DNA from 3 places in the Anaerotignum propionicum DSM 1682 genome. Region 2 is predicted to be linked to each of the others. Evidence: a T-box and tRNA genes for the amino acid it is inferred to sense, from the RefSeq annotation. Region 2 holds a T-box; the other regions hold tRNA genes.
The links. A T-box is a leader RNA that pairs with one kind of tRNA and senses whether it is charged. The one in region 2 lies ahead of metG (methionine--tRNA ligase), so its partner is inferred to be a tRNA-Met.
Positions count from the first base shown of each region.

Region 1: it has a tRNA-Met gene. The T-box ahead of metG (methionine--tRNA ligase) is inferred to sense a tRNA for this amino acid. The anticodon was not compared.
Region 3: it has a tRNA-Met gene. The T-box ahead of metG (methionine--tRNA ligase) is inferred to sense a tRNA for this amino acid. The anticodon was not compared.

Region 1 is NZ_CP014223.1:3,000,311-3,004,506, forward strand. It holds gene CPRO_RS14140 (phosphatase PAP2 family protein) at 1-88, opposite strand, end outside; gene CPRO_RS14145 (manganese efflux pump MntP) at 96-668, opposite strand; gene CPRO_RS14150 (ECF transporter S component) at 1,336-1,860, opposite strand; tRNA gene CPRO_RS14155 (tRNA-Val) at 1,999-2,071, opposite strand; tRNA gene CPRO_RS14160 (tRNA-Glu) at 2,099-2,170, opposite strand; tRNA gene CPRO_RS14165 (tRNA-Met) at 2,179-2,252, opposite strand; gene CPRO_RS15100 (FtsB family cell division protein) at 2,332-2,661, opposite strand; gene yabQ (spore cortex biosynthesis protein YabQ) at 2,591-3,193, opposite strand; gene yabP (sporulation protein YabP) at 3,209-3,487, opposite strand; gene CPRO_RS14180 (RNA-binding S4 domain-containing protein) at 3,762-4,001, opposite strand.
Region 2 is NZ_CP014223.1:263,589-267,784, reverse strand. It holds gene CPRO_RS01215 (aminopeptidase) at 239-1,354, shown strand; T-box leader at 1,430-1,687, shown strand; gene metG (methionine--tRNA ligase) at 1,824-3,818, shown strand; gene CPRO_RS01205 (TatD family hydrolase) at 3,818-4,196, shown strand, end outside.
Region 3 is NZ_CP014223.1:3,105,850-3,110,045, reverse strand. It holds gene CPRO_RS14705 (PaaI family thioesterase) at 1-424, opposite strand, end outside; gene CPRO_RS14700 (PaaI family thioesterase) at 441-926, opposite strand; gene CPRO_RS14695 (alpha/beta fold hydrolase) at 941-1,885, opposite strand; gene CPRO_RS14690 (hypothetical protein) at 1,984-2,190, shown strand; tRNA gene CPRO_RS14685 (tRNA-Thr) at 2,296-2,368, shown strand; tRNA gene CPRO_RS14680 (tRNA-Tyr) at 2,378-2,458, shown strand; tRNA gene CPRO_RS14675 (tRNA-Met) at 2,489-2,562, shown strand; gene CPRO_RS14670 (polyphosphate polymerase domain-containing protein) at 3,024-3,743, shown strand; gene CPRO_RS14665 (DUF4956 domain-containing protein) at 3,736-4,196, shown strand, end outside.

The sequences.
Region 1 (4,196 bases), 380 kb from region 2:
AAATCATGGGTTTATCCAGCCATGGGACGCAAAAAAAACCTCTTAGTCCCGTTAAAATGATACTATCAAACGACTGTATCCACTCCATATATTTATCACCCAACCCCCAGTAGTGTATGCTCCAATAATATCTTAGTCCCAATCAATATTAATACTACACCACCAATAATTTCAGCCTTTGATTGCAGTTTATCCCCCAAGTATTTGCCTGCGTAAGCTCCAAGACAGGAAATCACAAAGGAAACCACGCCAATAATGATGCCGGCCTCTAAAATATTCACATCTAAAATGGCAAAGCTAATTCCCACGGCTAAGGCGTCAATGCTGGTTGCTATCGCCTGTAAAAAAAGCATTTTATTTGTGAGTGATGTGCTACAACTATTGTCGTCCTCACCACCCTTTATGCTTCCATAAATCATGTTACCACCAATGATAAGTAGCAACAAAAATGCTATCCAGTGGTCAACTGCCTCTATGTAGGTTTTTACACTACAGCCCAAAAACCATCCAATGACAGGCATTATGAACTGAAACCCGCCAAAAAAAGCCGCCTGTCTTACCGCATCCTTTTTTCCAAACCCCCGTGTACAAACGCCATTGGAAATAGAGACAGCAAAGGCGTCCATAGCAAGGCTCACCGCTATTAAAAAAATTGTAATTAATTTCAAACCCTTTTTCCTCCTATCCTTTCAACTTTCATAAGTCTTAGTGGAATATAACACAACCCATTTCATCAGTCAATTCCTCCATGGAAAAGTTCATTCCTCTATTTATCTTATGTGAAATATTTTAAAATGTACAACCTTCATTAAAATGATACTTATTTAACAAAAATTGCATTTTATTTTGTACATTTTTATGTAAATACATACAAACCTACTTTGACAACTTTGATCATTCACCCATATTGATTAAAAAAAACTATGGAATATATAAATAAAAATGCTATTCTTTTCATCAATTTCACTTTTATGTCTTTTGCTACTTTTCAATCTCCAAACAACTTCGAACAACTTCATTCCATTATATCCGGAAACAATTCTATTTAAAACAAAGATATGACATTCTATCCTACCAAAATTCTTCCTAAAATATGAAAAGGTTTGTCGTTGGCAATTTGCAAACAACAAACCTCTGCTCTTATATTAATTCAATGGCTACATGGAATTCGCCATATAGCTTATTATTTTAAAAATCGACTACCATTAGCAACAAAATGCTATCCATTGAGAGCCACGAAATGTCTCTAATTTAAGCCTAAAGTCATAACTCTCTACCGCAAAATATTGTAAAAATTCTGTCTTACTACTATATAAATGCATCCTAAAACAAATATCATCGCGTTAAGACAAATTTATATATTTTCGCTTTGTGAAATGCAATACCCACCACAATAAAAATTACAAAACCTGCAAAGCCTTGAATCAAATTCTCGGGAATGGAAACTGCCGCAACGGCAAAGCTGCTTTTCAAAATGCCTCCACCCACGAAATAGCCAAAAACCATCCAAAGAATGCCCAATACCGACCCTGTCATATTTCTGGGGGTGAAGAGTTTTTGGTTTTTCTCAGAAAAAGAAGCAATCTTTCCAATGAGATACCCCATGATTCCCTTTATAATAAAGGTAAAGGGTGCCCAATGGCCATACCCACTTAATAAATCTGCCATAGCAGACCCAACCCCACCGGCAACCATACCATATTTGGCGCCAAAAAACACGCTAATCAGCAGTATCATACTGTCACCTAAGTGTATATAGCCTTGGGTGGCAGATACGGGAATTTGGAATACCATGGTACTGATTGTAACTAACGCAACCAACAGTCCTTGGATACATAATTCTTTTGTTGTCGTTTTCATTTCATTCACATCCTCCTATTTATTAATAGAAGGTTACCATATCTGTTCTTTTATGCCTAGAGGTTTCAGAAAAAAACAAAAAATTGTATCGAAACAATAATATCAATTGTAACGATACAATTTTTAGACAAAAAAGAATGGAAGTTACAGGGCTCGAACCTGTGACCCTCTGCTTGTAAGGCAGATGCTCTCCCAGCTGAGCTAAACTTCCATGCTTAAGCAATATTAAGATAATCAATGACCCGTAAGGGAATCGAACCCTTGTTTCAGCCGTGAGAGGGCCGCGTCTTGACCGCTTGACCAACGGGCCGAAAAAAATAGCGGAGGAGGGATTTGAACCCCCGACACTGCGGGTATGAACCGCATGCTCTAGCCAACTGAGCTACTCCGCCACAAGTCGACCACTTGATTATACCCATTCCTCCATACGTTGTCAAGCTTTTTTATATCGTTTTTTATGTTTTCTTGTTACTATTGACTTCTGTTTATGTACAAAACCTCGTTTGGTTTTATCATACCAAGCTGTTCCTTTGCGATTTGCTCTATATAGCTGTCGCTGTTATAATATTTCTTGCGTTCTTCAAGCTCCAACTTTTTTTCCTGCTCCATCTGAATTTGAGATGCCACATCCAACCGTTCTTGTCTCAACCGATCACAGGCTCTAGACCGCCCAAAAACACCAAAGGCAACGGCACAAACAAAAACACTTAAAAATATACGAACGAAGATTTTATCTAGTTTTGACGTTTTTTTTCCTATGCTTTCCCTTCGCTGGTCTTTTTGCTTTCGCCTTTTGCGCATTCGGCTCGTCACCACTTTTCCGTTTTTTTCTCACTGCAATGTTCCAATCTCTCCGCAGTGTATTCAGCTTTATTTTTGCATAAAAATTACAGGAATGCAACACTTTTTTCTTGAACTTACCGCAAAAGAAGCCAGCTTTCCTCAAGGGTGTACGAATTACCAGATAAACCAACCGAAAGGGCGTCATTATAATAGCAAAGAATAAAAACAGTACTCTTTTTACAATGTAAATCACCTTGTCACTCACGGCAATCACCAAATGACTTAAGGATAAAAAGTAAACCCCCATACCACCAAACATACCCAATATCATAAAAAAACGTATTTCTCCCGCATTTGCTCCCAGTATCACCACAAATGCAAAAATAATTGAACAAAGCCAGTATAACCCATCCTCCAGCTGTACCCACAACCGCTTGTGGGGGATAATATGACGGAACACACGCAAGCAATCATATACTAAGCCAAGAATCCCCCCCAGCAACACAGATAGAAGAAACAATTGCGCCTGTCCCTGTAAAGATAGTATCATTACAATCTCCCCTTTTTATCGAAACAGTTTTCCCAAAAAAGAGTGTTTCTCCCCTAAAGTTCCATCAGAGTAAGTAATGCTGTCGAATAATCCCTCAATTGTTACCTCCCCTGCATCTAAATCCAGTTTTCCCATATGTATTCCTGTACCCTTAATCATCATTAAGCCGCAATCTGTTTCTAACATTATCCCCTCTTCATCAAAGGATAGTACCTCCAAAACACCGCCCATACGAATGCGTTCCCGCTCCTCCATGGATACTGTATGTCTGCTTCGTTTTCTTTCCTCTGCCATTAGATCTGCCTCCCGCATTTTTTTGTCTGCTATCAATATATGTCCGTGAAAAGGCTTTTAGACTGCATAAAAAAAGCACCTTCCTCCCAATGGCAATGGTGCGTGGTGTCGATAAAGTGGATACCCTTTGAAAAAAGCTCAATTCCTTCAAGCTTCTCTAAAATTCACATAGGTTCATAATAGACAAAAAAAGCCTCTTGCGTCGTATATACCCGCAAGTTGACTTTTCTTGTTATACGGATACTCTTAATCCATACGAGAAATCCTAAAATTGTTACACACTGCGATACATTGCAGCGGCATCCTCTTTCCGAGGAGACTCTTTAATACTTAAAACCTCTAGGCGGGTGGTGTTACTGCCAAACTGTATCTCAATCATGTCTCCCACTTTAACCTCGGCGCCTGCCTTTACCACCTTGCCGTTTAACATAACTCTCCCTGCATCGCAAGCCTCATTGGCGATGGTCCTGCGTTTAATCACACGGGATACTTTAAGGAATTTATCAATACGCACGAGCTTCCTCCTTTTTTGCAAATACATTTTAACGATAAGCAAACTTCAAATCATTTAACCATACTATAAGTTGCCGACAATCAGCACTTAGAAATAAACTTAACCAAACTTTTTATCGCCCTTTATAAGCTACGCATTTCTTATTGCAAACCAATAACCCCAAGCAAGCCATCTCGGTCTCACCTATATCCAAGA
Region 2 (4,196 bases):
TTTATGATTTGTTCTTTCTGCTTCAAAATAGTAATCCATAAATTCCCCTTTATTTCAATATATTTTAACCCTTCCGTCATAAATAAAGATGGCTTTCCCACATTTTTTCTTGTACAAGGTTATTGTATCCGCTTTTTTGGCAATTTGTCAATTTTCAGTACATTTTTTTTGCATATATCTTGAAAAAAGTGTAAAATACTACCTATATATATTATTTCAATGAAGGAGCTGATTTTATATGGACGAAAGAATAAAAACTTTAGCATATAATCTGGTAAACTATTCATGCCGACTGGAAAAGGGAGAAAAATTGCTCATCAATTGCAATGGGATTCATCCCACTCCTTTGGTAAAGCAAATCATTAAGGAAGTTTATAAGGTAGGTGGAACGCCCTTTTTACAGGTCATGACAAATTCTTTAGAGAGAGAACTGCTTTTAGGCGCTACGGAAGAACAGCAAAAGATGATGGCTGAGGTGGACAGCCGCTTGATGGAACAGATGGATGCCTTCATCGGCGTTCGTGGAGAAGATAATATTACGGAGCAAGCGGATGTTCCCAATGAAAAATTGGATTTACAAAATCGTTTTTATACCGACCCTGTGCATCACGGTATTCGCGTTCCCCGCACAAAGTGGGTAGTTTTGCGCTATCCTACAAACTCTATGGCGCAATCAGCCCATACCAGCTTGGAAGATTTTGAGGATTTCTACTTTAACGTTTGCAATCTGGATTATAGCAAAATGAGTAAAGCTATGGATTCCTTGGTTGAACTGATGAATAAAACCGATAGGGTACGCCTCATTGCGAAAGATACAGATATTACTTTCTCCATTAAAGATATCCCTGCTGTGAAGTGCGCAGGCCGTTGCAACATTCCCGATGGCGAGGTTTACACCGCTCCCGTGAAAAATTCTATCAATGGTGTAATTACCTATAATACCCCATCGGAATATAATAGCTTTACTTTCGAACATGTAAAATTAACGTTTCAGGATGGTAAAATTATTGACTGTGATGGAAATGACAAGGAACGTCTTGAAAAAATCTTTAATACAGACGAAGGCGCAAGATATGTTGGGGAGTTTGCCATCGGCGTAAATCCTTATATCACAAAGCCTATGAACAATATTTTGTTCGACGAGAAAATTGCCGGAAGCATACATTTTACCCCCGGTAATTGCTACGATGATGCCTATAACGATAACCACTCCGCAATCCATTGGGATTTGGTATTAATTATGACCCCAGAATATGGCGGTGGTGAAATCTGGTTTGATGATAAGCTCATTCGCAAAGACGGCATTTTTGTTCTGCCGGAGCTGGAAGTTTTGAACCCCGAAAATCTGAAATAATAGGGAAAAAAGTAGAAAACCTGGGCTTTATTGTTGACAGAGTTCTTTGAGTTATAGTAAAATCCTATATATGATAAACTGGCTATGAAAAGAAGAGTAAACAAACACGCTATGTAAAAGAGAGCCTTAAAGGCATATTTTGCCTTCGCTGAAAAAAGGTACAGGAGCAGTTGTTGAATATGGTCTTGGAGCCGCGCACCGAAAAGAATCCGTTTCTTTAGGCTGCGACGGGTGCGCCCGTTAAAGCGCAAAGGTACGATTGTACCTAGTGAGGTCTTTTTCGTGAGGAAAAGGCGAATTAAGGTGGTAACACGGTGAATAGCCGTCCTTTGTAATTTTATGAAGGGCGGTTTTTTGATTGTATACGGGTTACTTCTGAATGAAACAGCGCATTCATGTTTATAACTTACAAATCAAGTAAAAAATCGGACAAGTTCTGCATTTTAGATACTATAAAGGAGAGAGAATTGTGGAAAAAGAAAAGTTTTATATCACCACCCCTATTTACTACCCCAGTGACAAACTGCATATCGGCCATTCCTATTGCACCGTTGCAACGGATACCATGGCACGTTATAAAAGGTTGCGGGGTTATGACGTTATGTTCCTTACAGGAACAGATGAGCATGGTCAAAAAATCGAGCGTATTGCAAATAGTCAAGGCAAAGAGCCAAAGGAATATATCGACAATATTGTAGTAGGCATCAAAGAGCTCTGGAAGACTTTAAACATTTCCTATGATAAATTTATCCGTACTACAGATGATTATCATGTAAAAGCGGTACAGCAAATTTTCAAACAGCTTTATGATCAGGGAGATATTTATAAAAGCTCCTATGAAGGCTGGTATTGCACCCCTTGTGAGTCCTTTTTTACAGAGCATCAGCTGGTAAATGGCAAGTGCCCTGACTGCGGACGTGACGTGGAATTGGTAAAAGAGGAAAGCTATTTCTTCCGTCTTTCCAAATATCAGGATCGTATCTTGAAGTATATGGAAGAAAATACAGAGTTCTTGCAGCCAAACACCCGTCAAAATGAAATGATTAATAACTTCTTAAAGCCCGGCTTGGAAGATTTGGCAGTTTCTCGTACTTCTTTCAAATGGGGCGTTCCTGTGGAATTTGACCCCGGTCATATTGTTTATGTATGGATTGACGCCCTTTCCAACTATATCACTGCTTTAGGCTATGGTTCGGACGATGACAGCCTGTTCCATAAATACTGGCCCGCAGATGTTCACGTGGTTGGCAAGGAAATTGTTCGTTTCCATTCCATTATATGGCCTGCTATGTTGATGGCACTGAATCTTCCTTTGCCAAAGCAAATTTTCGGACACGGCTGGTTGGTTATCAACGGCGGTAAAATGTCGAAATCCGTTGGTAACGTAGTTGACCCTAACGTTTTAGTAGAAAAATATGGCGTGGATGCCATCCGTTACTTCCTATTAAGAGAAGTGGCTTTCGGACAAGACGGTAACTTTAATAATGAAGCATTGATTCAGCGTATCAACTCAGACTTGGCAAACGATTTGGGTAACCTTGTTTCCAGAACCGTTGGTATGATTGAGAAATACTTTGGCGGCAAATTGCCTGATGCTCGTACCGAAACACCTTTTGATAAGGATTTAGAGAAAGTAGCTCTAGGTACAGCAGAAAAAGTAGAAGCGGCTATGGAAAAAATGTTCTTTAGTGACGCTTTAATCGAAATTTGGAACTTAATTCGCAGAACCAATAAATATATTGATGAAACACAGCCTTGGATTCTTTGTAAAGATGAAGCAAAACAAGGTGAACTGGCAAACGCATTATATCACGTTGCCGAAAGCATCAGAATTACTTCTATTCTGATTCAGCCCTTTATTCCCACCACACCTGAAAAAATTTGGGCACAGTATAACATGGAAAGCAACCTTGTGGAATGGGAAATGGCGAAAAAATGGGGATTACTGCCCTTTGAATTAAAGGTAGAAAAAGGCGAAACACTCTTCCCTCGTATTGATATGAAAAAAGAATTGGCAGAATTGGAAGCGGCTATCAAGGCTTCTCAGTCTACCGCTGTAGCTAACCAGGGTAAGGAAGAGAAAAAAGAAGAAAAAAAGGAAGAACCTAAAAAACATGAAGAACCCGAATACCCCGCAGAAATTTCCATTGATGATTTTTGCAAGGTACAGCTTAAGGTGGGCGAGGTTATTGCAAGCTCTGTTGTGGAAAACTCCAAAAAACTTTTGCGTAATGTGATTCGCATTGGCGAAGAAGAAAGAGTTGTTTTCTCCGGCATTAAGGAATGGTACACACCTGAGGAAATGGTTGGCAAACGAGTTGTGGTTGCCTATAATTTAAAACCAAGAAAAATGATGGGCGAAATGTCCTACGGAATGATTCTTTGCGCCGATGACGGAAACGGCAATTTGAGTCTTTTGACCACAGAAAAGAAAGACTTCCCCAGCGGAAGTGGAATTAGCTAATGTATTTTGAATCTCATGCACATTTAGATGATAAGCGGTTCAGAGAGGATCGGGAGGAGCTTTTAGGGCTTCTCCCCTCTTTCGGTATAGACTATGTGGTTAACGTTGGGTGTGATGTAAAAAGCTCAAAACAAAGCATCCGCCTTGCAGAACGTTATGACTACATTTTCGCCTCCGTAGGCATTCATCCCCATGAACTGTACGATATGTCATCCCAAACCATAGAGGAACTCCGTCGCCTCTCCCAGCATAAAAAAGTAGTTGCAATTGGGGAAATAGGTTTGGACTATTATTATGATACACACCCAAGAGAGCTGCAACAATTTTGGTTCCGTCAGCAGCTTCGTCTTGCAGAATCTGTTAACAAACCTGTAATAA
Region 3 (4,196 bases), 280 kb from region 2:
TAGCTGCAAGAATATTTCCTCGTTTCAGCTGTGCCTCTCCTGTCATAGCAACAACATTTTTCCCTTGGGAAATGATGCGGGCGTGATACTCTACGGTATCGCTGGGTAAAACAGGCTGTATAAAAGTAGTAGATAGATTTACGGTGCAAACCATATTTGGTTGTGAAAAATAATGGCATAATAGGCCAAAGGTTATGTCAAACCCGCTTACAATCATACCTCCATGGAGTCCGCCTTCGGGGTTTAATTCCCAATCCATTACTTTAAATGCCAGGGTCAGCTCTTTTTTCTCAAAGCTGCACTCTTTAAAAGTGGGATTTAAAAGGGGCAAAACACCCTTTTTTTTCAAAAAAGAATCAGGAGCGCTTATTTGTGAAAACCAAGCTTCCATATTTTTTTGACTCAAATTTTCGCTGATTATCATATGTAGCACATCCTTTCTAAATGAGTGGGTTATTTTGTGTTTCTCTGAGGGCTTTAAAAACCGAGGTGGCGCTGGCCGTAATAGCAGAGTCTTTTTTTGACCAAGCTTCCCCTGTTATGTTACACAAGGAGCGTCCCTGAAAGTCCATTTTTGCCTTGATATAATAGGTATCTCCCAAGAACATAGGTTTATGATAAGTGGTATTTAAGCTTACAGTGATTACCACTTGGGGTTTTGTGAAGTAATGACAAAGAAGCCCCAGAGCTGTATCAAAGGCAGTGGCGATGATGCCCCCATAAATGGAATTTTGAGGGTTTAGTTCCCATTCCAAAACATCAAAGGAGAGGGTAACACTTTTTTCCTCAAGACTGCAGCTTACAAATTTCGGTTCTATTTTTGGTACGACCCCATGGCTTAAAAGCCTGGAGCCGGGGCTGGTCACTTGGCGAAACCAAGCCTCCATGGCTTCTTGGGTGTACGTTGGTAAAGCAGTTGTATTCATTGTTGTATTCCCCTTTATTTCAAATATTCTTTTACGATCTGTAAGAAGTTTTGGCTATTTTCCAAATGAGGGAAATTACCCACTTCTTCAAAAATTACATATTCCCCGTCAGGACGTGCATTTTCAGCCCATTCCATGGTTGAAATGGGGTTCGTTTTATTTTCTTCACCCCAGAAAATCCAAAATGGTACAGAAAGGGCAGAGAAAGCCGCCTTTGTATCTGCACGCCAGAAACCGGTTTTCAGAGTGGCAAAGGTTATCTGCCTGTTTTTACTTCCTCTTGCCGAAGTATGAAACGTTTGCACCAATTCATCTGAGATTTTTTCTTTTGCAAAAAAAGCTGTTTCTAAGCTTCCTTTTATTTTACTCTTCGTAGTCTCCATAAGAAATTGCTGTGTGCCTGAAACAGGCAATAGCAAACTATGAAGGGGTTTTAAGTCCTCATTTGTGGCAAAGCCACGCCCAAAGCCTTCAGGAGAAATCAGCATCATTCCCTTTATTTTTTCAGGATAAAGCATAGAGGTAACCAATGCCAAATCACCGCCGCCATTGGAGGCCAGAATACAGGCAGGACGACGGATAATCTGTTCCATAAATTCATGGATGATATGGGCGTACTGATAAGCTGTCCAAGGTTTATCCGGCAAAAAGGAATTGCCAAAGCCGGGCAAATCTAAGGCGTAAACATGATATTGCTCCGATAGAGAAGAAATCACCATATCCCACTCCCTACGGCTTGTCCCCAGCATCATACTGTGAATGAGGAGCAAAGGGCGGCCGTGTCCCGAGGAGGAATAAGCAATATCCCCAAGGGATGAGGCATATATTTCAAAAAGGGCATCATCTGCTCTTTTTTGTGCTTGCCAAAAACAGGCTTTTTGCCAAAAAATGAGTCCGCCGAAAAGACCCGCTGATGCGGCGGAGATGGAAAGTGCTGTTTCTTTAATTTTTTTGTTCATATCAGACCCTCCTTTTCTATTATTATGAACGGAAAAACGTCATTTGAAAAGAGGAATTTTCATAGTATGTAATAAGTTTTTGAAGGAGGATCAAAATTATGCAAGCTTTTCTAACTTTGGCAGGACAATTTTTCATAATTTTATGTATTCAGTCCATACTAGAAGTGATGGCGTATTCCAGAAGGCAGAATCATTTGTTAAAGCCTATTTCTCTGGGATGTTATATTGCCTCTCTTGTATTGGTGCTCCATTTTATGCAGCAATATATTGGGGATATTATGCGGGCAATTAATTTTATATATTAGTATAAAAGGCGGGGAGCGCACTTTTTGGCGAAAGAAGAAGAAAAAGCTTGACGAAACAAAATTCCTATGATATTATATTATTCGTACTCGATTTAAGGGTATTTTGCCGATGTGGCTCAATTGGCAGAGCAGCTGACTTGTAATCAGCAGGTTATCGGTTCGAGTCCGATCATCGGCTTAAACATATGGGTGGATTCCCGAGCGGCCAAAGGGGGCAGACTGTAAATCTGTTGCGATAGCTTCGAAGGTTCGAATCCTTCTCCGCCCATAGTAACTCAATTTCATAATTTTTTATTGCCGCGGAGTGGAGCAGTCCGGTAGCTCGTCGGGCTCATAACCCGAAGGTCGTCAGTTCAAATCTGGCCTCCGCAATTAAAAATCCCCAGAAACTTTGTTTCTGGGGATTTATTTTTTTGTCCGCCTTTGTTAAAAAACGATAGAAAGTTAAAAAGTATATTTTCTAGTACTTAAAAACAAGCCTACGAGTCCACTAGCAAAAGTAACAGGGATTAAAAGGGTTAATAAAAGGAAAATTCAAGTCAATCAAAAAACAAAGTAAATGAAGATTATCATACAAAGATATATGAAATTGTTGAAATACTATCACCATAAACAAGATTGCCCTAGAAACCTTGATTTCTAGGGATTTTTTTATTACTCTATATAAGACTTTTTGATTGCTCAAAAAACAATTTTTAATCATTTCATACTCCTTAATGAAATTTATGTAAATTATTTTTCAAATTTAAAGTAGATTTTAGGTTATAACACTAAACTTGGTCTTGAAAAAAGAGTTTCACCTGCAAAAAACAGCAGGTAAGGAGGCGAAGTTTATGGGAACACCCACAACGTTTGAACGAAAGGAAGTCAAATACCTGATTTCCTATGGACAAAGAGCAAAACTTCAGGACTTGATGGATACTTATATGTCCCCTGATAGTTTTGGCAAATCTACCATTATGAATATCTATTATGATACAGATAATAAACAGCTGATACGTCATTCTATGGAAAAGCCCGTTTATAAGGAAAAGCTGAGAGTGCGCAGTTATGGTACTGCCAATCCCGAATCTACGGTTTTTGTGGAACTAAAGAAGAAATACAAAGGGATTGTATATAAAAGGCGGGTTTCAATGAGCCAAGAGGATGCAAAGCTTTGGCTGGAGAAGAATACATCGCCCCAGAAAAATACCCAGATTACCCGAGAGATTGATTACTTTACCCAATCTCATTCGCTAAATCCTGCAGTACTATTGTCCTATAATAGGGAAGCGTTTTTTGGAAAAGAGGATTCGGAATTTCGTATGACCTTTGATGATAACATTCTTTGGAGGGATTATGATATTTGCCTTTGTAAAGGGGCATATGGTGAAGAGCTATTGCCCAAAGGAATGCAGCTTTTGGAGGTGAAGGCTGCTATGGGAATGCCTTTATGGCTTTCCAAATTTTTCAGTGAAAACATTATTTTTAAAACCAGTTACTCTAAATACGGAAATGCATACACTGCAATGATCCAAAAAGAGCTGGTAGAAAGGGGCAGATACAGTGCTTGATTTTATGACAGAAAATATTTTAGCTTCATCCACCACAACAGGGATCACATTATCAGCGTTCTTGCTTTGTGTTGCTACAGGTTTGGGGATTGGGTTTTTGCTGGTGTTAACCTACAGAAGAAAGAGCAAAAGCTCCCCGGGATTTTTGGTGACTCTGGCTCTGCTCCCCGCAGTTGTTGCGATGATTATTCTCATGGTAAACGGAAATTTAGGTGCGGGTGTTGCCGTTGCAGGAACCTTTAGCTTAGTTCGATTCCGCTCCGTTCCCGGAACCGCCAAGGAAATTTGTGCAATTTTTATTGCCATGGCAGCTGGGCTTGCTGTGGGTATGGGTTATTTGATCGTGGCAGTTTTATTTACCCTAATTTTAGCCTTGGCGGAAATGTTCTACAACACGAAAAAAATGCAAGAATTTTGTGGTGCAACCCAAGAACGTCAGCTTCGCATCACCAT